Regions from separate parts of the Halomonas sp. RT37 genome, predicted to be linked through region 2. Evidence: predicted binding sites of a transcription regulator. Region 2 holds the regulator's gene; each other region holds the start of a gene.
The links. The regulator sigma-54, encoded in region 2, starts transcription at its own class of promoters, with help from an activator protein. The targets are predictions, from matches to a motif close to TGGCACNNNNNTTGCTNT.
Positions count from the first base shown of each region.

Region 1: the regulator sigma-54 is predicted to act here: its motif matches at 6,684-6,701, upstream of NFG58_RS05430 (ANTAR domain-containing protein).
Region 3: the regulator sigma-54 is predicted to act here: its motif matches at 5,361-5,378, upstream of urtA (urea ABC transporter substrate-binding protein).

Region 1 is NZ_CP098827.1:1,200,291-1,209,870, forward strand. Features, by position in the region: gene nirD (nitrite reductase small subunit NirD) at 286-651, opposite strand; gene nirB (nitrite reductase large subunit NirB) at 729-3,296, opposite strand; gene NFG58_RS05420 (FAD-dependent oxidoreductase) at 3,296-4,609, opposite strand; gene NFG58_RS05425 (CmpA/NrtA family ABC transporter substrate-binding protein) at 4,910-6,004, opposite strand; gene NFG58_RS05430 (ANTAR domain-containing protein) at 6,001-6,600, opposite strand; gene NFG58_RS05435 (nitrate reductase) at 7,347-9,580, shown strand, end outside.
Region 2 is NZ_CP098827.1:1,715,386-1,724,965, forward strand. Features, by position in the region: gene NFG58_RS07425 (4Fe-4S binding protein) at 1-1,041, shown strand, start outside; gene bioA (adenosylmethionine--8-amino-7-oxononanoate transaminase) at 1,234-2,508, opposite strand; gene NFG58_RS07435 (hypothetical protein) at 2,703-3,227, opposite strand; gene NFG58_RS07440 (HPr family phosphocarrier protein) at 3,279-3,548, opposite strand; gene rapZ (RNase adapter RapZ) at 3,551-4,432, opposite strand; gene ptsN (PTS IIA-like nitrogen regulatory protein PtsN) at 4,486-4,971, opposite strand; gene raiA (ribosome-associated translation inhibitor RaiA) at 4,977-5,285, opposite strand; gene NFG58_RS07460 (RNA polymerase factor sigma-54) at 5,445-6,857, opposite strand; gene lptB (LPS export ABC transporter ATP-binding protein) at 7,133-7,858, opposite strand; gene lptA (lipopolysaccharide transport periplasmic protein LptA) at 7,858-8,388, opposite strand; gene lptC (LPS export ABC transporter periplasmic protein LptC) at 8,401-8,976, opposite strand; gene NFG58_RS07480 (HAD hydrolase family protein) at 8,973-9,539, opposite strand; gene NFG58_RS07485 (KpsF/GutQ family sugar-phosphate isomerase) at 9,572-9,580, opposite strand, start outside.
Region 3 is NZ_CP098827.1:2,731,482-2,741,061, reverse strand. Features, by position in the region: gene NFG58_RS11770 (tripartite tricarboxylate transporter permease) at 1-159, shown strand, start outside; gene NFG58_RS11765 (PLP-dependent aminotransferase family protein) at 284-1,744, opposite strand; gene NFG58_RS11760 (GNAT family N-acetyltransferase) at 1,928-2,389, shown strand; gene NFG58_RS11755 (FMN-binding negative transcriptional regulator) at 2,451-3,119, shown strand; gene NFG58_RS11750 (N-acetyltransferase) at 3,334-3,903, shown strand; gene NFG58_RS11745 (isocitrate/isopropylmalate dehydrogenase family protein) at 4,014-5,108, shown strand; gene urtA (urea ABC transporter substrate-binding protein) at 5,505-6,860, shown strand; gene urtB (urea ABC transporter permease subunit UrtB) at 6,962-8,596, shown strand; gene urtC (urea ABC transporter permease subunit UrtC) at 8,600-9,580, shown strand, end outside.

The DNA.
Region 1 (9,580 bases), 520 kb from region 2:
CTTGTCCCGCTGTGGCGCAAGACGTGCTGCCAACGGCGCTTCTTTACATTGGACCCTGATTCGGTCCAGCGGTGCCCTTGAGTCAAGCATGGACGATGACAAAAATGCTGCAAGGGCGAAGTGTCAACGCTGCGCTATCAGGTCAATTCTTCGGTCAACCTTCCCGCTCACGCCAGGCCGGTCCTCTGCGATTCGGCCGCGACGGACTTATCCCCCGAGATGACGGTCAGGACCGAGCCCGCCAGCTTTCGTGCCGCACAGGCCCGGGCCGAAATGCTGCGGCGCTCAGGGTGCGATCATTACCCTGTCCTGGTCGAAGGCCACCGCCCAGGTGCGCAGCGAGACGCTGTCGTCTTCCACGCAACTGCCGTCCTTGAGGCGAAAGTGCTGCTTGTACAGGGGAGAGGCCACCACCGGCTCTCCCTGGATGTCGCCGACGATGCCTCTGGCCAGCACATTGGCCTTGGCGATGGGGTCGTGGTGGTCGATGGCGAACAGTTCCGGGCTATGCCCGGGCAAGTAGAACAGCGCCACCTGGGCGGGGCCCTCGGCGCTGTCGATCCAGGCGGCGACACCGGAGAAGGGCACCAGGTCGCTGCGCTGGCACAGCGGTATCCAATCCAGCGAACGGCTGATGGAAGAAGCGGTCATGGAAAACTCCTTGTGGCGTTGTTGGCAGCCCGTCTCGTGACGTGGTGTCGGTCACGAGGGCGGAAACGGTGGTTGGCTCAGGCTGGGCGGAGCTGACCGCGCTCCTCGGTGACGATGATGTCCGGGTCGGGGCGGCTGTCGTTGACGTAGCTGCGAAAGCGCTTGAGCTTGTCCGGATCGGCCAGGGCGCCCGCCCACTCGCACTCGTAGGTATCGATGACGTGCTGCATCTGGCGTTCGAGCTCCTCGCCGATGCCCAGACTGTCGTCGAGCACCACCGCCTTGAGGTAGTCGAGGCCTCCCTCGAGGTTTTCGCGCCACACAGAAGTCCGCTGCAGTCGATCGGCGGTGCGTACGTAGAACATCAACAGACGGTCGATGGCCTGGATCAGGGCCTGGTCATCCAGGTCGGTGGCGAACAGCTCCGCATGACGCGGACGCATGCCGCCGTTGCCGCAGACGTACAGGTTCCAGCCATGCTCGGTGGCGATGACGCCGATATCCTTGCTCTGGGCCTCGGCGCACTCGCGGGTGCAGCCGGACACCGCAAACTTGAGCTTGTGCGGCGAGCGCAGTCCCTTGTAGCGATGCTCGAGCCGCAGCGCCATGCCGACGCTGTCCTGGACGCCGTAGCGGCACCAGCTGCTGCCGACGCAGGATTTCACCGTGCGCAGCGACTTGCCGTAGGCGTGTCCGGTCTCGAAGCCAGCGTCGATCAGTTCCTCCCAGATGGCCGGCAGGTCTTCCAGGCGCGCGCCGAACAGGTCGATGCGCTGGCCGCCGGTGATCTTGGTGTAGAGGCCGTACTTCTTGCCCACCTGGCCCAGCACGATCAGCTTGTCCGGGGTGATCTCACCGCCGGCGATACGTGGCACCACGGAAAAGGTGCCGTTCTTCTGCATGTTGGCCATGAAGGTGTCATTGGTGTCCTGCAGCGGGATATGCGCCGCGTCGGTGATCGGCTCGTTGAAGCAGGAGGCCAGGATCGAGGCCACCGCCGGCTTGCAGACGTCACAGCCGAGACTCGGCGCCCCGTCGTCCAGGATGGTGCCGTGTCGGGTCATCAATTCGCTGAAGGTCTTGATGCCCTCGACCCGAACGATATCGAAGAGCTGCTGGCGGGTGTGGGCGAAGTGCTCGCACAGGGAGGTGTCGACCTCCATGCCGCGGGCCGCCAGTTCATGGTCGAAGACGTTCTTGAGCAGCGCCGCACAGCCGCCGCAGCCGGTACTGGCCTTGGTCGTCCCCTTGACCGCGCCGAGGTCCTCGCAGCCGGCGTCGATGGCGACGCTGATGGCGCCCTTGGTGACGTTGTGGCACGAGCAGATGGTGGCACTGTCCGGTAGGGCGTCCGGGCCCAGCGCCGGCGCCGGTTCGCTGGAGGGCACGATCAACGAGGCGGGGTCCGCCGGCAGATCCAGGCCATTGGCGTAGTACTGCATCAGGCTGTCGTAGGCGGAGTTGTCGCCCACCAGCATGGCGCCGAGCAGGCGCTTGCCGTCACCGGAGACCACCAGCTTGCGATAGACCTGCTGGATCTGGTCGAAGTAGCGGTACTGCTTGGCGCCGGGATGGCGGTTGGCGTGGGCGTCGCCGATGGCCCCCACGTCGACCCCCATCAGCTTGAGCTTGGTGCTCATGTCGGCCCCGGTGAAGGTCGAATCGCCACCGCACAGGGTGTCGGCCGCGGCCTTGGCCATCTGGTAACCGGGGGCGACCAGGCCGAAGATGCTGTTGTTGTACAGCGCGACCTCGCCCACCGCGAGGATGGCGGGATCGCTGGTCAGGCAGTGGTCATCGATCACCACGCCGCCACGTTCGCCGATCTCGAGCCCGCACTCGCGGGCCAGCTCGTCCCGGGGGCGTATACCGGCGGAGAACACGATCAGATCGGTCTCCAGCACCTTGTCGTCCTGAAATACCATGCGCAGACGGCTGGCTTCACCGGGGACGATCTCGCGGGTCGCTCTTTCGGTCAGCACCTGGACGCCCAGGCCCTCGATCTTTTCCTTGAGCAGTTCACCGCCTTGCTCGTCCACCTGCATCGGCATCAGACGCGGGGCAAATTCGACCACCGCAGTGTCCAGGTCGAGGCCGCGCAGGGCGTTGGCGGCCTCCAGCCCGAGCAGTCCGCCCCCCACCACCACGCCGGTATTGGCGGTGGCGGCGGCGGCGCGAATGGCGTCGAGATCGTCCAGGGTGCGGTAGACCAGGCAGCCCTCGCGATCATTGCCGGGAATCGGCGGGACGAAGGGGAAGGAACCGGTGGCCAGCACCAGACGGTCGAAGTCGAGGTTGCCAGCGTCGGTGTGAACGCGCCGTGCATCGCGATCGATGGCGGTGACCGCCTGGTGCAACTTGAGCTCGATGCCGTGCTCGGCGTAGTAGTCGGCGGTGGAGAGCGCCAGGGACTGGGCGTCGCGGCCGCTGAAGTACTCTGACAGGTGCACTCGGTCGTAGGCCAGATGACGTTCCTCGCCGAACACCACGATGCGGTAGCGGCGGTGCTGATCACGTTCGACCAGCTGCTCGACCAGGTGGTGACCGACCATGCCGTTGCCTACCACGACCAGGGTGGGGCGGGTATCCGCGGCGTTGCTGTCGGGAGCATTGTGTGCGGCGAAATTGTGCTTTGTGCTGGACATCAGGCGGCATCCTGTTCGGTGGTCGATGGGGCGGTGTCGGTGGTGGCGTCGTCCGCCAGCAGGGCCTCGGTATCGGCCTGGCCCAGCAGCAGCGAGTGGCGCACTCGGTCCAGTCGCAGGCCTTGCTCGGCGAGCCGGAATAACCAGGGGCCCATGCGGGTATCGCCGTAGAGCACGGCGCCCTCGAGTCGGCCGTCGCGCAGCAGCAGTCGGCGGTATTCCCCCTGGTCGCGGTAGCTGAGGACCTCATGTCCGTCCTCGGCCTCGGTGGGGCCGAAGGCGTACAGCGAGACGCCGGAAACCTTGAGCTTGGTGGCGCAGGCGCGTTCGTGGTATGGCGCCGACGGCTCGCCGCACAGGCGACTGGCCAGTACCTCGACCTGATGCCAGATCGGCTCCACCAGGCCGTAGGTGGTGTCCTCGAACTGGCAGCATTCGCCGAGGGCAGAAATGTCGGGGTCCGAGGTGGCCAGGGTGTCGTCGACGACGATGGCGCGATCGCAATCGAGCCCCGCATCCCTGCCCAGCTCGGCGTTGGGGGTGATGCCGGCGGCGATCACCACGCAGTTCGCCGGCAGCAGGCGCTCGTCGTCTTCCAGGCGTACGCCGATCACCTTGCCGTGCTCATCGCCGACGATCTCGGCCAGCCGCGCCCCGGTCTCAAGATGGATGCCGCGGCCTTCGATTTCGCTTGCCAGCATGGTGCTGGCGGTGGCGTCCAGCTGCCGGTTCATCAGGCGCGTTGAGCGTTGCAGCACGCACACCTGCATGCCTCGGGCGGCGAGGCCGGCGGCGGCCTCCAGGCCCAGCAGACCACCACCGACCACCACCGCCGCGCCGCCAGCCTTTGCTGCGTCGGCCAGGCGCGCCGCATCGTCCAGATCGCGAAAGCCCGACACGCCCGTCAGCGTGATGCCGGGGATCTGTGGCATGGCGCTGCGCGAACCCAGCGCCAGCACCAGATGGTCGTAGGGGATCACCTCGCCGTCGTCGCACTCGACCAGGCGCCGGGCACGATCGATCCGCTCCACTCGCGCGCCCAGGCGCTGATCGACCGTGACGGCGGAGTCATGCGGCGGTGTCAGCGTCAATCCATCCTGCTCGACATCGCCGGCCAGCCAGCTCGACAGCAGAATGCGGTTGTAGGCCGCGTGCGGTTCGGCGCCGATCACGGTGATGTGTCGTGGGGCATTACTCTTGGCCGCCAGGGTCTCGATCAATCGATGCGCGGCCATGCCGTTGCCGACGATTGCCAGGTGGGGAAGACGTGCGTCATCAGACCTCGTCGGGGAAGACGAGCCGGCCTGGGTCATTTCGGAACGGGACCTTGAGTCAGGCAGGCCAGAGGAACGGGGCCTGGAGTCAGAAGGACCAGTGGAATAAGGCATCGCATGGGCTCCAAAAACGCCAAAGACGTCTCTCACACCTCCGGCGTCGGAGGGTGAAGAGACGTCTTTGTCTAGTGTCGGTGCGATCGCCGTTGACCGCCGCCGGCATTCGCCGGCACTTGCTACAGGCTATCCAAGTTTCATGCCTGTTTTACGTTTTGTGCAGGTAAAACAGCCTGTTGGTGTAGGCCCTGGCGGAGGGCGTCAGCACCGGTCAGGCAGGGTTCAGGGCGTGTCGGCACCGTACTGGTGCGTGGCGGCGTCGTAATGCACAGCGCTGTAGCACTCCTCCAGGGTGGCGGTGTCGAGCTGTCGCCCGCGAGCCTCGAGCAGCGGCGACAACCGCTGGATCAGCCCCTCGAAGTCGGCCGTCAGGGGGCGCAGTCGCTCACCGATGCAGGGGTAGCCTGGGGCGGCTTCCAGCGGCAGCTCGTCGAGATGGCCTACGGCTTCATCGAGGTAGGGGGGCAGCGCCAGCCAGGCCAGGGTCTGGCGTCTGGCCTCAGGCGCCTTGTCCAGCCACAGGGCGGCGGCCTGGAGGGCGCGCAGCAGCGCGGACAGGGTATTCGGGTAGCGCCGCGCCCAGGAGGCCGTCACCCCCAGCACCTTCTCGGGATGCGCCGGCATCAGTTCCGCACCGCTGGCCACCACTCGACCCACCTGACGATGCTGGGCCAGGCTGCCCCAGGGCTCGCCGACGCAGAAGCCATCGATCTCGCCTTCGCGCAGGGCGTCCACCATGCGCGGGGGCGGCAGCGCGACCAGTTCGACCTCGCTGTCGACGTCGATGTCGCCGCGAGCCAGCCAATCACGCAGCAACAGGTGTTGGCAGGAGTAGGGGTAGACCATGGCCAGGCGTGGCCGGGTGCCTTCTTTCAGCGAGGCCTTGAAGCGTCGGGCCAGTTCGCTGGCCGCGCCGAAGGCGCCGGGCTCCCCGCTGTCGACCGAAGCGCCAACCGCCTCGACCAGGCGGCGAGACAGCACCAACGTGTTGCCCTGGCGGCTCAGCACCGCGGCGGCCAGGGTGTCACAAGGCGCGCGGGACAGCCCCAGGCTCATGGCCAGCGGCATCGGCGCCAGCATCTGGGCGCCGTCAAGCAGGCCGGCGGCGACCTTGTCGCGCAGGGTGGACCAGGCGTTCTCGCGTGACAGGCTGACCTCGACCCCCTGGGCGGCGAAGAAGCCGCCTTCCCGGGCGATGATCAACAGCGCAGCATCCAGCAGCGGCACGAATCCCAGGGTCAGGCTGGCGAGCTCGGGTGGATGCGGCGCGCCAGTTCTGGACGTGCTGGCCGCGTCAGAAGACAGCGATGGACTCATGATCCCTTCTCCAGTGGCTTGAGGATGTCGACGACGTTCTGGGCGACCTGTGCGATGCGCTGGCCGCGGTCCATGGCCAGCTTGCGCAGCATGCGGTAGGCCTGTTCCTCATCGCAGCTCTGATGCTTCATCAACAGGCCCTTGGCCTGTTCGATGCGCTTGCGGTCGGCGAGCTGGTTGCGTGCCTTGTCGAGGTCGCGGCGCATTCCCTGAAAGGCTTCGAAGCGGGCGATGGCGACATCGATGACCGCCTTGACGCGGTTGGCCGCCAGACCGTCCACCACATAGGCGCTGACGCCGGCCTTCACCGCCGCCTTGAGCGATTCGGGGTCGTGCTGGTCGGCGAAGAACACCACCGGTCGGGGGTTTTCCCGCTGCAGCAGCGCCATGCTTTCCAGGGTGTCCCGGTCAGGCGATTCCATGTCGATGATGACCACGTCGGGTTGATGCTGCTGCACCATGTCGTTGAGGCTGGCCGGGCTTGACAGTCGGCAGACCACCTGGTGTCCGTCCAGCGCAAGCGCCTCTTCGACCATGGCGGCGCGCACTATCTCGTCGTCGACCAGCAGGACCTTCAAGGTGTCGTGTTCGGGCATGGGCGTGGCTCGATGATGCTGTCGCTCGATAGAGCTCGAGTCGACGTGATGAGGGGGGCACCTTGGGTGCCTCTGCACCTGTCAGCGCAAAAGGCGTTCCATTTTCGATCTTGTCGTTTTCTGTCAGGGAGATAACCCCCTGCAAAGCCGCCGCCGTGCCCCCGCAGATATGCCGGGCAGGCGCTCGCGCACCGAAAGGGTGCGTAAACGGTGGCCTCTATCGTTCGTTGTGGTGCGAGCCTGGGGTCTGTCAGACGTCTTCTCGCCACCATCGACTGGGCAAACGTCAGAAAAAACCTCGTTGGTTCAATTGGCTGGCACCGGCTTTCCGCGTGACAAGGGGCGATTGCGGTGTTCTGGCACAGGGTTTGCTTTAATTACTGCCAAAGCTAGTGCCGTTGTTGGTGCCATGGGCATCACTCAGCCGAGCCAGATGACTAAGCCGAGCCAGATCGCTAGGCCGAGCCAGATCACTAGGCCGAGCCAGGAAGGGTCCCGACGCTGGTGGCGGGTGGGCCGGTCCGACAACTCGTCTGCAACGGGCGCTAGCACACACGAAATCCAGCGCGGGATTTCATCCGGCAACGACGCCCATCTCCTCGAGCCTCGCTCGACGGGATGGGCGTCGTGCGTTTGGGCCGCAGCAAGACCCGACCGATCAAGGCCCGGCCACTAGCGGAGCGATGATCTGCCGATGAGAGACCGCCGATATGCCAGAGCAGCAAGATGGCCGACAGGAGAGCGCGATGACCCGGACGGATAGCGACAGCACGGAGATCGACAGCGGTGCAGGCGGAGAGGCCACAGGCACCACCTGTCCCTACTGCGGGGTCGGCTGCGGCGTCGAGCTACGTCGCGATGGCGAGGCGGTTACCCTCAGGGGCGATCGGGATCACCCGGCCAACTTCGGTCGCCTGTGCGTCAAGGGCTCGGCCTTGGCGGAGACCCTTGGCGTTCAGGGGCGCTTGACGCGACCCAGGGTGGACGGTCGCGAAACCGACTGGGACAGCGCGCTGGACGCCGTCGCCGAGCGTCTGGGAGCGATTGCCGAGGGCAGCGGTCCAGAGGCCATTGCCGGCTACCTGTCCGGGCAGCTATTGACCGAGGACTACTACGTCGCCAACAAGTTGTTCAAGGGATTTCTCGGGACACCGCACCTGGATACCAACTCGCGGCTGTGCATGGCGTCAGCGGTGGCGGCCTACAAGCGCACCTTGGGCGCCGACGCCGTCCCCTGCAACTACGAGGATCTGGAAGAGGCCGAACTGGTGGTGCTGGTGGGGTCCAATCTGGCCTGGAACCATCCGGTGCTGTATCAGCGGCTGCGTCTGGCCAAGACCCGCAATCCGCTGATGCGGGTCGTGGTCATCGATCCTCGGGTCACCGACAGCTGCGAGATCGCCGATCTGTACCTGGGGCTGCGCCCCGGCAGCGACGCTTTGCTGTTCAATGGCCTGCTGGCCTGGATGGCCCGTCGCCAACGGCTCGATGAGGTCTATCTGAAGCGCCATGTGGACGGCGCCGAAGAGACAATTGCCGCCGCCCTGGACGAGGCCTCGGACATCGAGGCGGTGGCGGCGGCCTGCGATCTCGACGCCGAGCGCCTCGAGACCTTCTACTACTGGTTTGCCACCCAGCTGCACGTGGTCACGCTTTACTCTCAGGGCGTGAACCAGTCGACCAGCGGCACCGACAAGTGCCAGGCCATCCTCAACTGCCACCTGGCCGGCGGCAAGATTGGCCTGCCCGGCGCCGGCCCCTTTTCCATCACCGGCCAGCCCAACGCCATGGGCGGGCGCGAGGTCGGTGGGCTGGCCAACCAGCTGGCCGCCCATATGGACTATCACACCCCGGGCGCCATCGAACGGCTGACCCGCTTCTGGTCGACCGAGGCGCTGGTGCCGACGCTGCCTCGGGAGCCTGGCCACAAGGCGGTCGAGCTATTTCAGGCCGTCGAGCGCGGCGACATCCAGGCGCTGTGGATCATGGCCACCAATCCCCTGGTGAGCTTGCCGGATGCCGACCGGGTGCGCCGCGCCATCGAGCGCTGTCCGCTGGTGATCGTGTCGGAGTGCATGGCCGACACCGACCTGGTGGAACTCGCCGATATCGTGCTGCCGGCCAGCGGCTGGTCGGAAAAGGACGGTACCGTCACCAACTCCGAACGACGCATCTCGCGCCAGCGCGGTCTCCTGCCGCCGCCGGGCGAGGCCCGCCACGACTGGTGGATCCTGTGCCGGGTGGCCGATCGCCTGGGCTTCGGCGAGGCCTTCGCCTACCGCCACCCCTGCGAGATCTTCGACGAGCATGCGCGCTTGTCGGGCCTCGACAACCAGGGACGGCGGGCCTTCGATATTTCCGGGCTGGCGGGGCTGTCCCGGGTCGAGTACGACGATCTCGCACCGATCCAGTGGCCGGTGACGGCAAGCGCACCTCGAGGCACCGCGCGGCTCTTCGAAAACGGCCGCTTCTACACCGAGAGCGGCCGGGCGCGGTTGTGGCCGGTGAGCGCGCGGGCGCCGCGCCAGGCGCCTGACGCCGACTATCCGCTGCGGCTGAATTCGGGGCGGGTGCGCGATCAGTGGCACACCATGACCCGTACCGCCAGGGCCAACCGACTGATGAATCACCGCTCCGAGCCCTTCGTCGAGGTCCATCGGGATGACGCCGAGGCCCTGGGGCTGTGTGACCAGGGGCTCGCCAGGATCCGCTCGCGCAGCGGCGAGATGCGCGCCCGCGTCAGGGTCTCCGCCGCCCAGCGCCGTGGGGAAGTGTTCGTGCCCATCCACTGGACACCGCGCTTCAGTCACTCGCCGCTGGCGGGGAGCCTGTTCGCCCCGGACGTCGATCCGCTTTCTGGCCAGCCGGAGACCAAGCATGGCGCGGTGGCGGTCACGCCGCTGCAGCACGCCTGGGAGGCGACCCTGGTGGTTTCCCGGGCACTGGCCCAGCAGGGACCACCCGAGGGTTCGGGCCTGGC
Region 2 (9,580 bases):
GGCTTCGCCATGACCACGATCTATGGGCAGCTGGTCAGCGTCTACCAGTATCCCAAGGCCGCACTGCTGGTGCTGGGGGGCTCGACCCTGGCGGCGGCCGTGATCGGTCTGGTCTACGGCAAGGGCAAGCGCGTCTGGTGTCGCCATCTGTGTCCGGTCAGCGGCGTCTTTGCGCTGTTGGCCAAGCTGGCGCCGTTGCACTACCGCGCCGACCCCGAGGTATGGACCGAACACGGACGGCGCCAGCGCCGGCGTGAGGTGTCAAGAAGCCGGGCTCCGGACTGCCCGGTGCTGATCCCGCTGAAGCAGCTGGACAGCGCCAGTGACTGCCATCTGTGCTCGCGTTGCTCAGGCTACAAGGATGCTATCCATCTCGAGCTCAGGGCGCCCGGCATCGAGGTGGTGTCGCCACCGCCTCAGCGACCCGCGACCCTGTGGGAGTTCGTGCTGGTGGTATTCGGCCTGCTGGGCATCGCGGTGGGGGCATTCCACTGGTCGGCGAGCCCCTGGTTCGTGGCCGCCAAGCAGCAGGCGGCCGTCTGGCTCTATCAGCACGGTTGGGGATGGCCGCTGGAAACCAGCGCACCCTGGTGGCTGCTGACCCACTATCCCGAACACAACGACGTCTTCACCCTGCTCGATGGAGCCCTGCTGCTGGGCTATATCGGCGTGACTACCCTGGTGCTGGGGGGGCTTGTCTCGCTGTCGCTGTCGCTGACCAACCGTCTGCTTGGCCGCTGGCGCTGGCAGCGCCTGTGGCACCTGTCCTACGCCCTGATACCCCTGGCCGCGGTCGGCGTCTTCCTGGGCCTGTCGATGACCACCCTGACCCTGCTGCGAGGCGATGGCCTGCTGATCCACTGGGCCAATGACGCCAGGGCGCTGTTGCTGGGGCTTGGCGTACTGGCAAGCGCGGGGCTTGGATGGGGCATCCTCGGACGCTACGCCAGTGGCCCGCGTCGACTTCTGGCCATGCTGCCCATGCTCGCCGCCCAGGCGCCGGTGATCGGCGCCTGGTGGCTGCTGTTCTGGGGCTGGTAGAGCGTGGTATCGCCTGGTAGAGAGCCAGCCACCGCACTAATTATGCGTTTGCGGTGAAAGGGGCCTGTCTCTGGTAAAGCGGGGCCGCAATGATCTGGCGCATTTCCTCATCCTAGGTGATATAGGCCGGCGGGCTGGTAGAGAGCCAGCCAGCGCCGACCCTGCCCACTAATTATGCGTTTGCTGTGAAAGTTATGCGTTTGCTGTGAAAGGAGCCTTCATGGCCTTGATGATCTGGCGCATTTCGTCATCCGAGGTGATATAGGCCGGCATGGTGTAAAGCCATCTGCCGAAGGACCTCAGCCACACGCCCTGTTCACGGGCGATGGCGGCGGCACCTTTCAGCGCTTTACTGTCGTGCACCTCGATCACGCCGGTGGCGCCGAGCACACGGATGTCGGCCACCGCAGGGTGGGCGCGCAGGTCACTGTCGCCGGCGAGCTCCTGCACAAGGATGGCGTTGAGCCGAGCGATACGGCCCAGATAGTCGTCCTCCTCGAAGACCCTGAGGCTTTCCAGTGCCACGCGACAAGCCAGCGGATTGCCCATGAAGGTCGGGCCGTGCATAAAGGCGTGAAGCTCGCTGTCGCCGATAAAGGTGTCATGGACACGGTCGTTGGCCAGGGTCGCCGCGTGGCCAAGGTAGCCACCGGTCAGCCCCTTGGACAGCACCATGATGTCCGGACTGACACCGGCATGGTCGGCGGCGAACATGCGCCCGGTGCGTCCAAAGCCGGTGGCCACTTCGTCGAACACTAACAGCACGTCGAACTCGTCGCACAAGGCGCGAGCACCCTTCAGATAGTCCGGTGAGGTCATGTTGAGACCTCCGGCGGCCTGCAGCAGGGGTTCCATCAGCAGCGCGGCGATCTCGTGGTGGTGGGCTTCCAGCACCGCTCGCAGGGCGTCGAGGTCGGCGGCGACCTGCTCCGGCGTGGCCGCATAGGGGGCCGTCGGCGCCGGGGCGAAATGGTGTTTCGGAAGAAAGCCGGAAAACAGCGAATGCATGCCCTCTTCGGGGTCACACACCGCCATGCAGCCGGCGGTATCACCGTGGTAGGCCTTCATCAACGACAGCATGCGGTGCTTGTTGGGGCGGCCGCGCAGATGGTGGTACTGCACCGCCATCTTCATCGCCACCTCCATGCCCACCGAGCCGCTGTCTGAGAAGAACACGTGGTTGAGGCCCTCTGGCGTGACGCGAACCAGTTCCCGCGCGAGCTGGTCGGCGGGATCGTGGGTCAGTCCTCCAAGCATCACGTGACACAGCGTGGCAGCCTGCTCCTGAATCGCCTTGACCAGCCGTGGATGTCCGTAGCCGTGGATCATGCACCACCAGGAGCAGGTCGCGTCGAGCAATGATTCGCCGCTGTCCAGGGTAAAGCGGGTGCCCTGGCCGCCGACTACCCGGGGGGCAGGGGCCTGGGTCTTGAGATGGGCGTAGGGATGCCACACCGGAGAGGTCATGTCGGCTCCTGAGGGACGCTTGGTGGTAAACTGAGTGACGAGCTAAAAGTTTACCACCGCTGCTGCTGCCGTCGCCAATGCCAGCGCTCGTACCCGGAAAACCGGGGTAGAGCGGGGCAGGCGAGGGTACAAGGCGGAGCGGTGCTTTCTAAGGGATGCTGGGCTCTGGGATGCTGGGCTCAGGGATGCTGGGCTCAGGGATGCTGGGCGTCGACACGTTCGAGAAAGCGCTCGAACAGAAACGCCTCGTCGTTTTTCAGCGAGCGACTCAGGCAGTCGATGAACTCTCGGCGCGGATAGGTGAAGACCCGCGGCGCCTTGTAGGCATCCAGATCGATGGCGATCACCTCTCCGTCGACGACCAGGAAGTTCTCTGTGTGCAGGCCACGACAGTGGATACGGTCACGGTACAAGGCTTCGAGAATGTCCAGGTAGCGGTTCTGCAGTTCCGGAGAGTCGAGGACCAGCTTTTTAAGCGCGATGCCGTGCACGTTGGCGGTGACCAGACGATAGCGCTCTGCCGACAGGATTTTCGGTGTGGCGATACCCAGTCGCTCCAGTCGGCCGGCGACATAGCGAAAATTGTGGCCGGGGTAGCGCCGGATGCCCAGGCGGTAGCGCCAGCGATCGCTGGTCTTGGGCGTGAAGGTCTTGATGAAGGCGTCCTGGTCCGCGTCGTAGTGGACCTCGGTGTACTTGCCGGTCTGGATTAGTTGCATGGCGTCCTTGGCAGGCAGGGGGTGGCGGTCAAAACAAGGAGAGGTAAGACGTCAGGCGTCTTCGTCGAAGCGTGCGTCGAACAGTGCCTCCAGAGCGTCCAGCACCGCGTCCGCGTCCTTGCCTTCGGCCTCCAGGGTCAGCTCCGTACCGCAGGGGGCGGCCAGCATCAGCAGCGACATGATGTTGGCGGCGTCACCCGAGCGGCTGCCATGGTGGACGGTGACGGTGGCGTCAAAGGGTTGGCAGCAGGTGACCAGGCGAGTCGCGGCGCGTGCATGCAGGCCGCGACGATTGGTCAGGGTCAGGGTGCGTCGGGCCACGCCTAGAGTCCTCCGCTGTCCAGTCGGCGTTGCTGGCCGAGTTCGCGGTGGCGTAGACGGACGCGGGGATGCTGGTCGGCCAGGGCCGAGGCGATTCCCTCGGCCAGGTAGACCGAACGATGCTGTCCTCCGGTGCAGCCCACCGCCACGGTGAGGTAGCTGCGCTGGCTTTGCTGATAGCGCGGTAGCCAGGTGCGCACCCAGGCGAGAATGTCGCGTTTCATGTCGGCGACGTCCTGATAGCGTTCGAGGAAGTCGATGACGCTGGGATCGCAGCCATTGGCATCACGCAGCGATGGTTCCCAGTAGGGGTTGGGCAGACAGCGGGCATCGAACACGATGTCTGCATCCGGCGGCACGCCACGCTTGAAGCCGAAGGACTCCACGGTCAGGCTCAACTGGCCGCTGCGGTGGTCGGCGACCTGTTCGGCGATGCGCGAACGCAGTTCGTGTACCGACAGGCGAGAGCTGTCGATGACCAGATCGGCCAGGTCTCGAATGCCCGAAAGGGCCTTCTGTTCGGACTCGATGGCTTCCGCCAGGGTCATGTCGCTATCACGGGTCAGCGGGTGACGGCGCCGCGTGTGGGAATAACGCTCGAGCAGAATTCGCGCATCACTGGTCAGGTAGACCACCTGGCAGTCGATCGGACTCTGCTTGAGGGACGCCAGCTGGGCGGGGAAGCGTTCCAGCGCCTCAGGCAGGTTGCGGGCGTCGACGCTGACGGCGATACGGCGGGAATGACCGTTTTCCAGCTCGTCCACCAAGGCGCCCAGCAAGGTCGCGGGAAGGTTGTCGATGGCGTAGAACCCCAGGTCCTCCAGGGCCTGAAGGGCCACGGACTTTCCCGAGCCGGAGCGACCACTGATGATCACGAGCTGCATGTCCTGTCTCCTTGGGCAGGCGTCCATTGCTGATGGCCTAGGCAAGGCCGCGATCAGGAGGGAGTGTCGTCCCCTGGCGCCTGTTGGCGGATGGCTTCCTGCAGGCGCTCGTGAAGCTCGCGCTGGGAGCTGGCGTGGCGCAGACGGTGACGTGTGTCGGCGTCGTTCATGACGCCAGCGACCTGGCCGAGCAGGGCAAGATGGGCGTCGTCGGCCTCTTCCGGCACCAGCAGCACGAACACCAGATCGACGGGCTCACCATCGATGGCATCGAAGTCGACAGGTTCCGCGAGTTTGAGGAAGCCGGAGATGGGCGCCTTGCAGTGGGGGTTGCGGGCATGGGGAATGGCGACGCCATTGCCGATGCCGGTACTGCCCAGGCGCTCACGTCCGATCAGCCGACTGAAGACCTCCTGGCTGTCCAGGCTCGGGGTGTTCTGCGCAATGAAGGTGCTGAAAAACTCCAGCACCCTCTTCTTGCTGCCTCCCGGGACATCGAACAATGTGCGCTCGGGAGGGAGAATGGCTTCCAATGTCATGAGAGTCAGCGAATTCCGGCGCCTTGGGCGCGGGCTTGGGATTTTTCCTTGTGCTTGACCAGCTGGCGGTCCAGCTTGTCGGCAAGGGCGTCGATAGCAGCATACATGTCGCCGTCCTGCGCTTCGGCATGCAGGTCGGCACCGGCGGCGTGAAGGGTGCAGGCGGCCAGCTGGCGTTCCTTTTCCACCGAGAGGGTCACCTGGACGTTGGTGATGTTGTCGTAGTGGCGCTCCACACGGGTGAGCTTCTCTTGTACGTAGTCACGCAGGGGATCGGTCAATTCGACGTGGTGGCCGGTGATGTTGACTTGCATGACAGGCTCCTTGCTCTTTCGGGTGGTGGCTTGATTGTAACCCTTTTTCCGATCCTGCAAACCCCCTCGACGCTACGCAGAAAGACGCAGATGTCATGCGAAATTTCAAGTGCTTGCGCTTTCCCGATAACTAGGCTAGCGACGCCGCAGCGCAAGGCCTCAGCGCAGTCGCTTGCGCTCGCTGGAAGACGGAATATTCATGGCTTCCCGGTACTTTGCCACGGTGCGTCTGGCGACATTGACGCCGTCTTCCGCCAGCAATTCCACCAGTTTGCTGTCCGACAGAGGTTTGCGGGCAGGTTCCTTTTGAATCAACGATTTGATCATGGCGCGGATGGCGGTACTGGAATGGGCGTCGCCATCCTGGCCGACCTGGCTCGAGAAAAAATACTTCAACTCGAACACGCCGCGAGGCGTGTGCACGAACTTCTGGGTGGTCACGCGGGAGATGGTGGACTCGTGCATCTCCACCTTGTCTGCGATATCGGCCAGCACCAACGGTTTCATGGCCGCTTCTCCCTGCTCGAGGAAGTCGATCTGACGCACCATGATTTCCCGGCCGACCTTCAGCAAGGTGTCGTTGCGGCTGGACAGACTCTTGATCAGCCAGCGCGCCTCCTGCAGGTGGTCCTTGAGGAACTGGTTGTCCTGGCTCTTGTCCGCGCGCCGAATCAGCGCAGCGTAGTCGGGCTGGATGCGCAGTCGGGGCATTGCATCCGGGTTGAGTTCAACGCGCCAGCCCTCTTCGGTGTGGCGTACCACCAGGTCGGGTATGACGTAGTCGTTATCGCTGTCACCGAACTGGCTGCCGGGACGTGGGTCGAGGCTCCGGATCAGCTCGATGACGCTGTCGAGTTGGTCGTCATCGAGTCCTAGTCGGCGCTTCAGCAGACGTCGGTCGCCGCTGGCCAGCGCCTCGAGAAACTGTCTTACCAGTCGTCCGGCCTGGGGCAGCAGGACGGTATCGCGAGGCAGGCTATCCAGTTGCAGCATCAGACACTCGCGCAGGTCGCGGGCGAACACTCCGGTCGGTTCGAACTGTTGCAGCCGAACCAGCACCGCCTCCACCTCTGCGAGGGGAGGGGGGCGACGACCGTCTTGCTCGAGCCCCTGGGCAATGTCATCCAGTGTCTGCTCGAGATAGCCGTCGGCGTTGACCGCGTCGAGCAGGCTCTCGGCGATCAGGCGCTCCTGGTCGCTGACGTCGAGCATCGCCAGTTGCCAGCTCAGGTGGCTGTGCAGTGACTGGGAGCTTGCCTGGCGCTCGAAATCCGGCGCCTCGCCACTGCCGGCGGGGGTGGTGCCCAGGTCCTGGTAGGTGTCGGACCAGTCGCTGTCCACACTGAGTTCCGAGGGAATCTGATCCGCCCAGTCATCTTCCACGGCTTCCCTGGTCTGCTGTTCGCCGAACTCGTCCTCGAGTTCGAGCATGGGGTTGGCCTCCAGCGCCTGCTGGACCTCCTGGCGCAGGTCCAGGGTCGAAAGCTGCAGCAGGCCGATCGCCTGTTGCAGTTGCGGGGTCATGGTCAGCTGGGTACCGATGCGCAGCTGCAGTGACGCCTTGAGGGCCATGGGTCGGGATCCACCAGTGTTGTCGAAAGGCTTTACCCTAACGACGAGTCATCAGACATGCAAGCATCTTGCCAAGTTGGTGTTTTTTGACCTGTGGGAGGGAGTGTAAAGGTCGATGTGGAACAACTTGGTAGGGGGGAGGTGCTTCTTTCGAGGGAGGCCCTGTGTGCAAGGTGAGGCCGACCCTTTCGGGGCCGGCGGTTGAATGCTGATGCTGGCAAGTGTTGCGGCCGCTTGATGCGACTGCGACTGCGGCTGTCGGGCGGCCCTGCGGTCTAGAGGCGGAAGTTCTCGCCCAGGTAGACCTCCTTGACGCGCTGGTTGGCGAGGATGGACTCGGCGCTGCCCTCGGCGATGATCTGGCCGTCGCCGACGATGTAGGCACGATCGCAGATATCGAGGGTCTCGCGCACGTTGTGATCGGTGATCAGGACGCCGATATCGCGGGCCTTGAGTTGACGAATGATGGACTTGATCTCGCCCACCGAGATCGGGTCGACCCCGGCGAAGGGTTCATCGAGCAGGATAAAGGCCGGCTCGGTGGCCAGGGCGCGAGCGATCTCGACCCGGCGCCGCTCCCCGCCGGACAGGCTCATGCCGGGGTTGTCACGAATATGGCTGACGTGGAAATCCTCGAGGAGTTGCTCGAGACGTGCTTCTCGGCCCTCGCGGTCGAGGTCCTTGCGGGTCTCGAGGATCGCCATGATGTTGTCGGCCACCGACAGCTTGCGAAAGATCGAAGCCTCCTGAGGCAGGTAGCCGATACCGGCCAGCGCGCGCTGGTGCATGGCCGCGCGGCTCAGGTCCCGATCATCGATGCTGATGCTGCCGGCGTCGGCTCTGACCAGGCCGACGATCATGTAGAAGGAGGTGGTCTTGCCGGCCCCGTTGGGGCCCAGCAGACCGACGATGCTGCCCTGCTCGATCGACAGGCTGATGTCCTGGACGACGCGACGCTTCTTGTAGCTCTTGGCCAGATGGCGAGCGTGGAGAGTCTTCATCAGTTTCCTTGGCTTTCCGGCTCGAGGGTCATGCGAATGCGCTGCTCGCCCTGGACGCCCTGGGCGCTGGAGCGGGCCTGGACCACGCGGCGATCGAGGAAGTACTCCAGATAGGCACCGTCGAAGGTGTCATTGGCCTTGTGCAGCTCAGCCTGGTCGATCAGCTCCATGCGGCGTTCGGCCACGTGGTAGATCACCTTGCGGCCCCAGCCCTTGACCACCGGTTCTTCCGGGGATGGCTTCTGCTCGAGGTAGGCGCGGGAGCCGGTCGCGGTCGCCAGTGACAGTTGTCCCTGGTCGTTGCGCTGGATCTCGACGCGTTCGCCGGTGAGGATCATGCTGCCTTGCACAATGCGCACGTCGCCGGTATAGACCGCGGTACCGGCGCGATCATCGAGATCCAGCTGGTCGGCCTCCACCTGAATCGGTGCGCTGCGATCACTTTCCAGCGCCAGGACACTGCTGCCGGTGGCGCCGGCGGCCAGGCCAAGGGCCAGGGCAAGCAGGAGGGCGGGACTTGGACGCATCATGGAAGGGGCTCCTTATTGAGGCTCTGGCGGATGATGACCGGTGACATTGTCGGTCAGGCGAGCGGTATTGTCATGGATCCAGGCGTCGAAGCGCTCCCCTTGCATCTGTTGAGGGGGTTGGCGTAGGACGGCTGGCGTTTCGCTCCAGACATGGCCACTGTCGCTGTCGTAGACCAATACCTCTGTATCAAGCTGCCAACGCTCTGCGGGGGCCTCGAGATGGGCGTCGCCCGACAGGGTCAGGGGGTTGCCGTCCGGACCCAGTTCACCGTTGTCGGCGTCGGCGATCCACTCTCGGCCGCTGTCGTCGATCAGCGCAAGGTCCGGCTGGTCCACCCGGGTGACGTCGTCGAGCGGTGTGTGCACAAGGCGTGGCGTATCGATGCGCTGATGGGGGGTGCCCTGGGCATCGAAGCGGGTCAGGCGGGCATCCACCAGGTAGTAGTCGGGCTCGCCGGCCTTGTCATTGGGTACCAGGTCGGGGACGTTGCTCTCGCGGGGGTCGAGCAACGTCAGGCCGCCACCGAGTACCAGCAGCAGGATGACCAGCCAGAAGCGAAAGCCTGGACGCAGTGCGCTCAGTTTCATGTCAGCGGTCCGTTGCTCAGGTAGCTGTCGATGATATCGTCGAGGCGGCCCTGGGCCATCAGCAGGGTGTCGGTGATCTCGCGCACCGCGCCATGTCCGCCGGCAACCTGGGTGACCCAGTCGGCGTGCTGACGAAGGTAGCAGGGGGCGCCTGGCACGGTGATGCCGACCGCACTGCGATGGATGCAGGGAAGGTCGGGCAGGTCATCGCCGCAGTAGGCGACCTGGTCGAGGGCCAGGCCAAGCGAATCGCACAGCGATTCAAGGGCGGGCAGCTTGCGCTCGACCCCTTGCTGTACGTGCTCAATGCCGAGTGCTCTGGCTCTCTGGGTGACCATGGGGGAGCTGCGCCCGGTGATCAGGGCCACCTGGATACCGGCGCGCTTGGCCAGCTTGAGGCCGTGGCCATCCAGGGTGTTGAACGCCTTCAACTCGGAGCCGTCGGCGTGGAAGTACAGTCGACCATCGGTCAGTACGCCGTCCACGTCCAGCGCCAGCAGCTTGATGTGGCGCAGGCGCTCCACCAGATCCGGCGCGAGGGAGGCGAGAAGCTCGTGAGACATGACGGCGTTCCTTGTAAAGGGATAAATGAGGCTCAGATGAC
Region 3 (9,580 bases), 1.0 Mb from region 2:
GACATCTCCGACGGCGACTGGACGATCCTGTGGGACAGCGGCCTGGCCATCGGCCTGTGGCTGTTCGCCGGTCTCGGCCTGATCCTGCCGTACATCGTCGGCCCGATCCTGAGAAAGCGCATGGAGGTTCAGACCGGCCACACCACACCGGGCGATTGAGCGACCCCGCTCCCGGTGGTTGACGAAGGCCTTCGGGCTCGACTCGACTAACGACCTTGGGCGCCCCGATGGGGCGCCCTTTTTTTGTGTGCATCATGACCGAGCGGGCGTATGCGGAGGCATATCAGCCCGCTGGCTGGTGTTGTCGGTCATCGATCCAGCTCCTGGCCAGCCAGCCGCCGGCCTCGGCGATCCGCTCCGGTGTCGAGCCGGCGTAGCCCAGCACCAGCCCAGGCATGGCGTCAGGTGCCAGGTAGTGACCCGATAGCGGTGACAGGGTGACGCCCTCGCGCCGTCCACGCTCGATCAGGCGTTGCTCCTGTTTCAGTGAGGCGAGCCGTGCCACCAGGTGCATGCCGGCCTGGCCGGCCGACAGTTCAAGTCCTTGCTCCACGGCAGGCGCCAGGGCCTCGCGCAGGCATGCCTGGCGCTGTCGATAGCAGTGGCGCATGCGCGCGATGTGGCGAGAGAAGTGTCCCTCGACGATAAAGTCTGCCAGCGCTGACTGGGAGACGTACTGGCCTTCCCGATGCAGTCGCGCGTTGGCGCGGCGAAAGTCGTCCACCAGGGCCTCGGGAAGTACCAGGTAGCCGAGCCTGAGGCCCGGGTAGAGCACCTTGCTGAAGGTGCCGACGTAGAGCACCGGACCGCCCCCGGCCAGCCCCTGGAGGGAGGCCACCGGCGCAGTGGTATAGCGAAATTCGCTGTCGTAGTCGTCCTCGATGATCAGCGCGCCGTGGTGGCGGGCGAAGTCGAGCAGGGCGAGACGCCGTGCCACCGGCATCGTCACGCCGCAGGGGTACTGATGCGAAGGGGTGACATAGATCAGTCGAGGTGGCGGGCTATCCGGGGCGAGAGCCTCAGGCTGCATGCCCTGTGCGTCCACCGGTACCGGGACGGGCGTTAGCCCGGCCATGTTGAAGCAGGCCTTGGCACCGGCATAGCCGGGATCCTCGACCCAGACGCTGTCACCGGGGTCGGCCAGCAGGCGGGCGATCAGCTCGAAGCCCTGCTGGGCGCCCTGGGTAATCAGGATCTGATGTGGTTGGCAATTGACCGAGCGCGATAGACGCAGGTAGTCACACAGCGCCGTCTTGAGGGCGTGATGCCCGCCGCTGGTGGCGTAGCCGAAGGCATCCAGGCTGGCCTGGTGGCGATGGCGCCGTAGCAGGCGCTGCCACGCCTCGCGCGGGAACAGATCGAGGGCGGGGACGCCCGGGGCGAAGGCATCCCGGGAGCCCTCCATCTCGCCGCAGCTCTCCAGCAGGCGCTGACCTCGCCGAGAATGCCAGCGGCTCGCCTGGATGGGGGCGCCGGGCAACGGGCTGGGTTCGGGCAGCGCCAAAGACGCCACGAATAGCCCGGCCCCCGGGCGCGCCTCGACGAAGCCTTCTGCCACCAGGCGGTCCATGGCGGCAAGCACCGTGTTGCGGCCGATGCCGAGGTCCGCGGCCAGCCGTCGAGACGAGGGCAGGGCGCTGGCGGCGGGCAAGCTACCTTGCTGTATCCACTCGCGCAGGGCCGCGTACAGGCGCTGGGACAGCGAACCCGACGGGGGTTCGGCGGCGGGTGGCGCCAGGCGCATGGCCAGCGCTTCGGTGATCCATTCGGCGTGACGGTGAAGGCTGGGCACTGGTTCCCCTTTTCTGGACAGTATTGGTTCTTATGGTGGGACCACTATTGCGCAAGACTGGGTGCCTGTCATCCCGACGAGCCGGTGCGCCTCTGGCCAGCCGGCGCACACGACCGCCAATGTGAAAGGTGACTCATGAACCATGTTCGTCCTGCCTGTATCGCCGATCTACAACCCCTGAGTGAGCTGCTCGATGGCTACCGGGTGTTCTATTCACAGGAAAGCGACATCCAGGCTGCCCGCGACTTTCTCCAGACGCGCCTCGCGCTCGCCGACTCGCGCCTGCTGGTCAGCGACAACGAGGGTGTGCTCGAAGGCTTCGTTCAGCTCTATCCGACGCTATCCACGGTACGGGTGGGACCGCGCTGGACCCTGGCCGACCTGTTCGTGGCGCCCGAGGCGCGTGGCAAGGGGATCGGCCGTGAGCTGATGGAGGCCGCCGCGAACCTGGCGAGGGAGCAGGGCGTGGGCCAGTTGACGCTTAATACCCAGACCCACAACCACACCGCCCAGGCGCTGTATGAGTCACTTAACTGGCAACGCAACGACGCCTTCTACGCCTATACCCTGAACCTGGATGACCCTGCGGGCACATAAACTTCTACTTCTCGCAGTCAACATTGATGGATGCCAACCACTCTGAAGGAGCGCGTGACCCTTGTATCAGCCAAGACACTTCGCCATGACCGACGAAGACGCCATGATGGCGGTGGTCCGAGCCTATCCCTTTGCGACCCTGGTCACCGACGGTGACCAGGGGGTGTGTATCGACCACCTGCCGCTGATGGTCGAGCAGACGTCACAGGGCGCGCTGGTGCTGCGTGGCCATATCGCCCGAGCCAATGCCCTCTGGCGGCTGGGTGAGGGTGAGCGAGCAGACGCGGCAGCGATCGAGGCGGTGGCGATCTTTCATGGCCCCGACGCCTATATTTCGCCTGGCTGGTATCCCGACAAGCGCCGCCATGGTCGCGTGGTGCCGACCTGGAACTACCAGGTGGTGCATGCCCATGGTCGGCTCGTCTTCCCGCGTGAAAGCGATTGGCTCACCTCGCACCTGACGTCGCTGGTCGATCGCTTCGAGGCGGGCCGGGAAGCGCCCTGGGCGGTGGACGACGCCCCCGAAGACTACCTGGAGGGGATGCGTCGTGGCATTGTGGGGGTAGAGCTTGAGGTGACGCGCCTGGTGGGCAAACACAAGGCCAGCCAGCACAAGCCGTTGGAAGAACGCGAGGGTATCCGCGAAGGCCTTCGAGAGGATGGGCGTTCGGCTTGTGACGCTGCCGTGCTGTGTGGAGATGATCCAGCGCCAAGGTACGAAGGCGATTGACCCCTTGGACTGGCATTCGAGATCGGGCGACTGGTGGGCAAGCACTTGGCTGACTAGTACAAGCCCGGCAGCACAAGCCCAGGAAGAACGCGAGGGCATCCGCGAAGGCCTTCGAGGGGATGGGCTTGCTGACCACGCCGCCGCCGTGCTCAGTGGCGACCCATGACGACGATCCTGCGTGCGGGTATGAACAACGATGGAGTAAGGACGCGAGATGAATGACTGCCTGAGGCAGGCAACGCTGGAGGACGCCGAAACGCTGGCCGCCCTGGGGCGCCGCACCTTTTACCAGACCTTTGTCGACTTTTACTCCAAGGCGACCATGGAGCGCTATCTGAGTGATGCCTTTGACCTGGGAAGGGTGCAGCGCGAGTTGGCCTGCCCACAGTCGCGATTCTGGCTGCTGGAAGAGGCCGGCCGCAGCGAGACGGGTGAAGCGGGAAAGGAGCGCGAGGGCGTTGCCAAGGGGCCCGTAGCGGTCGGCTATCTCAAGCTCAACTGGGGGGAGGCCCAGACCGATCTGAGCGAGCACAATGGTCTCGAGATCGAGCGCATCTATCTGCTGGCCGAGGCCCAGGGCCGAGGGCTTGGCAAGATGCTGTACGACAAGGCCATCACCGAGGCGCGAGAACAGGCCAGGGCTTTCGTCTGGCTGGGCGTGTGGGAAAACAATCATCCCGCCATCGCCTTCTATCGCTCCCGGGGCTTTGTCGAGGTAGGCACCCACAGTTTTCAGATGGGCGATGTGGTGGACAGGGATCTGATCATGCGGCGTGATCTCTGACGTAGCCATCGCCATCGCCATCGACCATAAGGTCCCATGGATAGAACATCGCTGCACCACGATACTGCGAGGCCACCATCAATGGACAACAACAAGACGAGGGAATCTCTGTGAGTTATCGAATTGCCACCATCGCTGGTGACGGTATTGGCCCGGAGGTGGCGGGCGCCACGGTGCAGGTACTGCAAGCGCTGCTGGGTAGCGACGTGCTGCGTTTCGACTGGCTCGACGGTGGAGCGGGGCACTATGACAAGACCGGCGAGGTGCTGCCCCAGTCGACGCTGGACGCCTGTCGGGCCAGTCACGCCATCCTGCATGGAGCCGCCGGGCTGCCGGGGGTGACCTACGACGACGGTACCGAGGTGGGCAACGACCTGCACCTCAAGCTGCGCTTCGGACTGGACCTTTACGCTAACGTGCGTCCGATCCGCCTGCTGCCCGGGGTCGAGTCGCCGCTGAGACACCATCAGCCCGGTACCATCGACTATGTCATCGTGCGCGAGAACACCGAAGGCCTCTACGCCAGCCGCGGCGCCGGGGTGGTGCTGCGAGACGAGATGGCCAGCGACAGCCTGGTGATCACCCGCAAGGGCACCGAGCGAGTCGCGCGCTTCGCCCTGGAGCTGTCACGGCGACGTCAGGGCGCACCGAAGGACGGCAAGCGGCGGCTCACCGTCTGCGACAAGGCCAACATCCTCAGAAGCTACGCCTTCTTCCGTCGGGTATGCGACGAGGTAGGCGCCGAGTTCAACGACGTCGAACTCGACTATGCCTACGTTGACGCCATGACGGTGCACCTGGTCAAGCGCCCGGACTTCTATGACGTGATCGTTGCCGAGAATCTGTTCGGTGACATCATCTCGGACCTGGGGGCGGCCACCGTCGGCGGGATGGGGGTGTCGCCGTCTGCCGAACTGGGCGATCGCCACGGTCTGTTCCAGGGGGCCCACGGCAGCGCCCCGGATATCGCCGGGCAGGACGCCGCCAACCCCATCGCCACCCTGTTGTCCGGGGCCATGATGCTCGAATGGCTGGCGGTGGAGCACGCCGACGATCGTTTGTCTGACGCCGCCGGTCGGTTGCGTCAAGCGGTGGACGGCGTACTGTCCGATGGCCGGTATCGGCCCCGGGAATTCGGCGGCGATACCGGCTGCAGCGCCTTTACCGAACAGGTGCTCCGCCAGCTCGACCGTCTGCCAGCGTAATGGTACTAACGCGGCAGATTGAACAGAGTGGGCCAGTAATATGCGGTCCATTCTGGTGCCGGCCGTTGCGGGGTGCACCGGTGCTTGGCGCTGTGGTGGTGCAGAAGTAGGGGGCGGGGTAGCGAAGTGCACCACATGTGGTGCATTGGTGCGCCCCGGTGGCGCGAGATGCTCTCTTGTGGCGCAAGGCGGGGTGGGTAAGCCCCCGTCTTGGCCGACGTAATGTCGGAATTTATAAATGTTTTATATGGCTGGCATGGGACTTGCTTGAAGTGGTGATGGAGGTCGACGTCGCAAGACGTCAGGCCTGAGCGATACAGCGGTTTTACCTGAACCGCCTGGCTCCCTCTCGACGATGGTCCATCACAACGACAAGGCAACCCCTGGAGGTTTCCCATGCCCACCGCTTCGATCTCTTCTACGCAGGTTTGTGCCCACCGTTCCAAAGCGCTTTCTAGAAAGGCGCTGGCCAGCCTGGCCGTGTCCACGCTGTCGCTGGCCATCGCCGCACCGGCGCTCGCCCAGGAGGACCCGATCAAGGTCGGTATCCTGCATTCCCTGTCCGGTACCATGGCGATCAGCGAGTCGACCCTGAAAGACACCATGCTGATGCTGATCGAGCAGCAGAACGAAGCGGGTGGCCTGCTCGGCCGCGAGCTTGAGCCGGTGGTGGTGGACCCGGCCTCCAACTGGCCGCTGTTTGCCGAGAAGGCCCGCGAGCTGCTGGCGCAGGAAGAGGTCGACGTGATCTTCGGCAACTGGACCTCGGTGTCGCGCAAGTCGGTGCTGCCGGTGGTCGAGGAGCTCAACGGTCTGCTGTTCTATCCGGTGCAGTACGAAGGCGAGGAATCCTCCGAAAACGTCTTCTACACCGGCGCTGCGCCCAACCAGCAGGCGATTCCTGCGGTGGACTACCTGATGAACGAGGTCGGTGTTGAGCGCTGGGTGCTGGCCGGTACCGACTATGTCTATCCGCGCACGACCAACAAGATCCTCGAAGCCTACCTGAAATCACAGGGCGTGGCCGACGAGGACATCATGGTCAACTACACCCCCTTCGGTCATTCCGACTGGCAGAACATCGTCTCCGAGATCAAGCAGTTCGGTGGTGCCGGCAAGAAGACGGCGGTGGTCTCCACCATCAATGGCGACGCCAACGTGCCCTTCTACCGGGAGCTGGCCAACCAGGGCGTCGAGGCCTCGGACATCCCGGTGGTGGCCTTCTCGGTGGGCGAGCAGGAGCTGTCCGGTCTCGACACCGCGCCGCTGGTCGGCCACCTGGCGGCCTGGAACTACTTCATGAGCGTGGATGAAGACGTCAACTACGACTTCATCGACGCCTGGTACGACTACACCGGCGACGACAACGCCGTCACCAACGACCCCATGGAAGCCCACTATATCGGCTTCAACATGTGGGCCGAGGCGGTGCGCAAGGCCGAGACCACCGATGTAGATGCGGTCAAGGAAGCGATCATCGGTGTGTCGGTGCCCAATCTCACCGGTGGCTACGCCACCATGATGCCCAACCACCACATCACCAAGCCGGTGCTGATCGGCGAGATCCAGGACAACGGCCAGTTCTCGGTGGTGTGGCAGACCCCGTCCACCGTGGCCGGCGACGCCTGGTCCGACTATCTGGAAGGCTCCCGCGATCTGATCAGCGACTGGCGTGCTCCGCTTGAGTGCGGCAACTACAACGTGGTGCAGGGTAGCTGCGGTGGTGGCTCAGACGTCGCCTCCAGCGAATAGAACATAACGACAAGGGGCCGGTGTGCACGGCGCACCGGCCCGGATCACGCCAACCCTGCCCGTGGTGCCGTCGGCACCCGGGTGTCTCAAGGGACCTCACCATGAATTTAATTGCAGGTCGTCACTGGCTGAGCGCGCTGGTGCTGCTTTGCCTCGTCGCCCTGGGGCTGGGCCAGGCTTGGGCTCAGGACGCCGGCGCTTCTAAGGCCGCGTCTTCCGACCAGGGGCCGGCGCTGTTGTCGGCGCTGGCCGAGTCCAGCTTCCGCGACAAGGAAGCGGCCATCGACGCCATCGCCGAGAGCGGTGACGAGCGCGCCCGGCGCTGGCTCGAGAGCTTCGCCGAGGGCAAGCTCGCCCGCGTCAAGGACAGCGGCGCTATCGTCGTGGTACTGGAAAATCGCGGTCGCAACTGGCCCGTGGCCGACGCCCTGACGCTGGAACCGGCGGGCAAAATATCGCGCCGCGAGCTCGACCGCGTCTCCATCAACAACAGTCTCAGGGGCTATCTGGACAGCACCCTGGCGCTGATCGACCTGCGTGTCGACGACCCCGCCCAGCGGCTGGCGGCGGCGCGGGATCTGCTGGGCGAGGTCGAGGCCGAGGCCGTCGATTCGCTGAGCGAGCTGGCCGCCGCCGAGAGCGACCCCGAGGTGGCCGCGACCCTGGAGCAGGCCATTGCCATCGCACGGGTCGAGCAGGGGGACGTCGCGGCGGTCGAGGCGCTGTCCGGCAGCCTCAATGGCCAGGCCAGGGCCGCGCTGATGCAGGCCAGCCGCAGCGACGACGTGGCGCTGGCGGAAGCCGCCCAGGCGGCGCTGGCCGAGAGCGAGCAGGCGCTCAAGCTCAACCGCGCCGCCGAGACGCTCTACTTCGGCCTGTCGCTGGGCTCGGTGCTGGTACTGGCGGCGATCGGCCTGGCTATCACCTTCGGCGTCATGGGGGTGATCAACATGGCCCACGGCGAGCTGATCATGCTGGGGGCCTACACCACCTGGGCGATGCAGCAGCTGTTGCCGGGGCAGCCGGGGCTTGCGCTGCTGCTGGCGATTCCGGCGGGCTTTCTGGTGGCGGCGCTGGTGGGTGTGGCCATCGAGCGAGGCGTCATCCAGTTCCTCAAGGGGCGTCCGCTGGAAACCCTGCTGGCGACCTTCGGCGTCAGCCTGATCCTGCAGCAGCTGGTGCGCACCCTGATCTCACCGCTCAACCGTACCGTGGTGACGCCCGAGTGGATGAGCGGCTCGCTGGTGATCAACGAGGCGCTGTCGCTGACCCTCAATCGCCTCTATGTGCTCGGCTTCGCCATCCTGGTGTTTGCCGCCCTGATGCTGGTGATGCGCCGCACCCGGCTGGGACTGGAGGTACGGGCGGTAACCCAGAACCGTGCCATGGCACGCTCCATGGGCATTCGCGCGACCCGCGTCGACATCCTGACCTTCGCGCTGGGGTCGGGGGTGGCTGGCCTTGCCGGGGTGGCGCTGTCACAGCTCACCAACGTCGGTCCCAACCTCGGCCAGAACTACATCATCGACTCCTTCATGGTGGTGGTGTTCGGCGGGGTCGGCAATCTGTGGGGCACCCTGGTGGCGGGGCTCTCGCTGGGGGTGATCAATCAGGTGCTGGAGCCCTGGGCCGGGGCGGTACTGGCCAAGATCCTGGTGCTGGTGTTCATCATTCTGTTCATTCAAAAGCGCCCGAGGGGACTCTTTCCCCAGGAGGGCCGCGCGGCGGAGGGCTGAGCGATGCCATCATCCCGACTATGGCTGGCTCGCCCGTTTGGCGAGCGGTCGACTCTGATCTTCCTGGCGGTGCTCGGTGCCACCATGGCGCTGGTGGTGGCGGCAAATCTGCTGCTGGCGCCGGAGCATCCGCTGCATGTCTCTACTTATACCGTTACCTTGCTGGGCAAGTACCTGTGCTACGCGCTGCTGGCGGTGGCGGTGGATCTGGTCTGGGGTTACCTGGGGATTCTCAGCCTGGGCCACGGCGCCTTCTTCGCCCTCGGCGGCTACGCCATGGGCATGTACCTGATGCGCCAGATCGGCGACCGCGGTGTCTACGGCGATCCACTGCTGCCGGACTTCATGGTGTTCCTCGACTGGGACAGTCTGCCCTGGTACTGGCTTGGCTTCGATATGGCCGGTTTTGCCTTTGTGATGGTGCTGCTGGCGCCGGGCCTGCTGGCGCTGGTGTTCGGCTTCCTGGCGTTCCGTTCGCGGGTCACCGGGGTCTATCTGTCGATCATCACCCAGGCGCTGACCTTTGCGCTGATGCTGGCGTTCTTCCGCAACGAGATGGGCTTTGGCGGCAACAACGGCCTGACCGACTTCAAGGAACTGCTGGGCTTCGACCTGTCCGCCGACGCCACACGACTGGGGCTGTTCATTGCATCCGGCGTGGCGCTGGCGCTGGGCTTCCTGCTGTGCCGCGCCATCGTGGTCAGCAAGCTCGGGCGGGTCTGCGTGGCGGTGCGCGACGCCGAGTCCCGCACCCGCTTTCTCGGCTACCGGGTGGAGCGCTATCAGCTGTTCGTGTTCGTCGTCTCGGCCATGCTGGCCGGGGTCGCCGGCGCCCTCTATGTGCCCCAGGTTGGCATCATCAACCCCAGCGAGTTCTCGCCGCTGTTCTCCATCGAGGTGGTGGTGTGGGTGGCCCTGGGTGGCCGTGCCACCCTCTATGGCGCGGTGATCGGTGCGCTGGCGGTGAACTACGCCAAGAGCGTG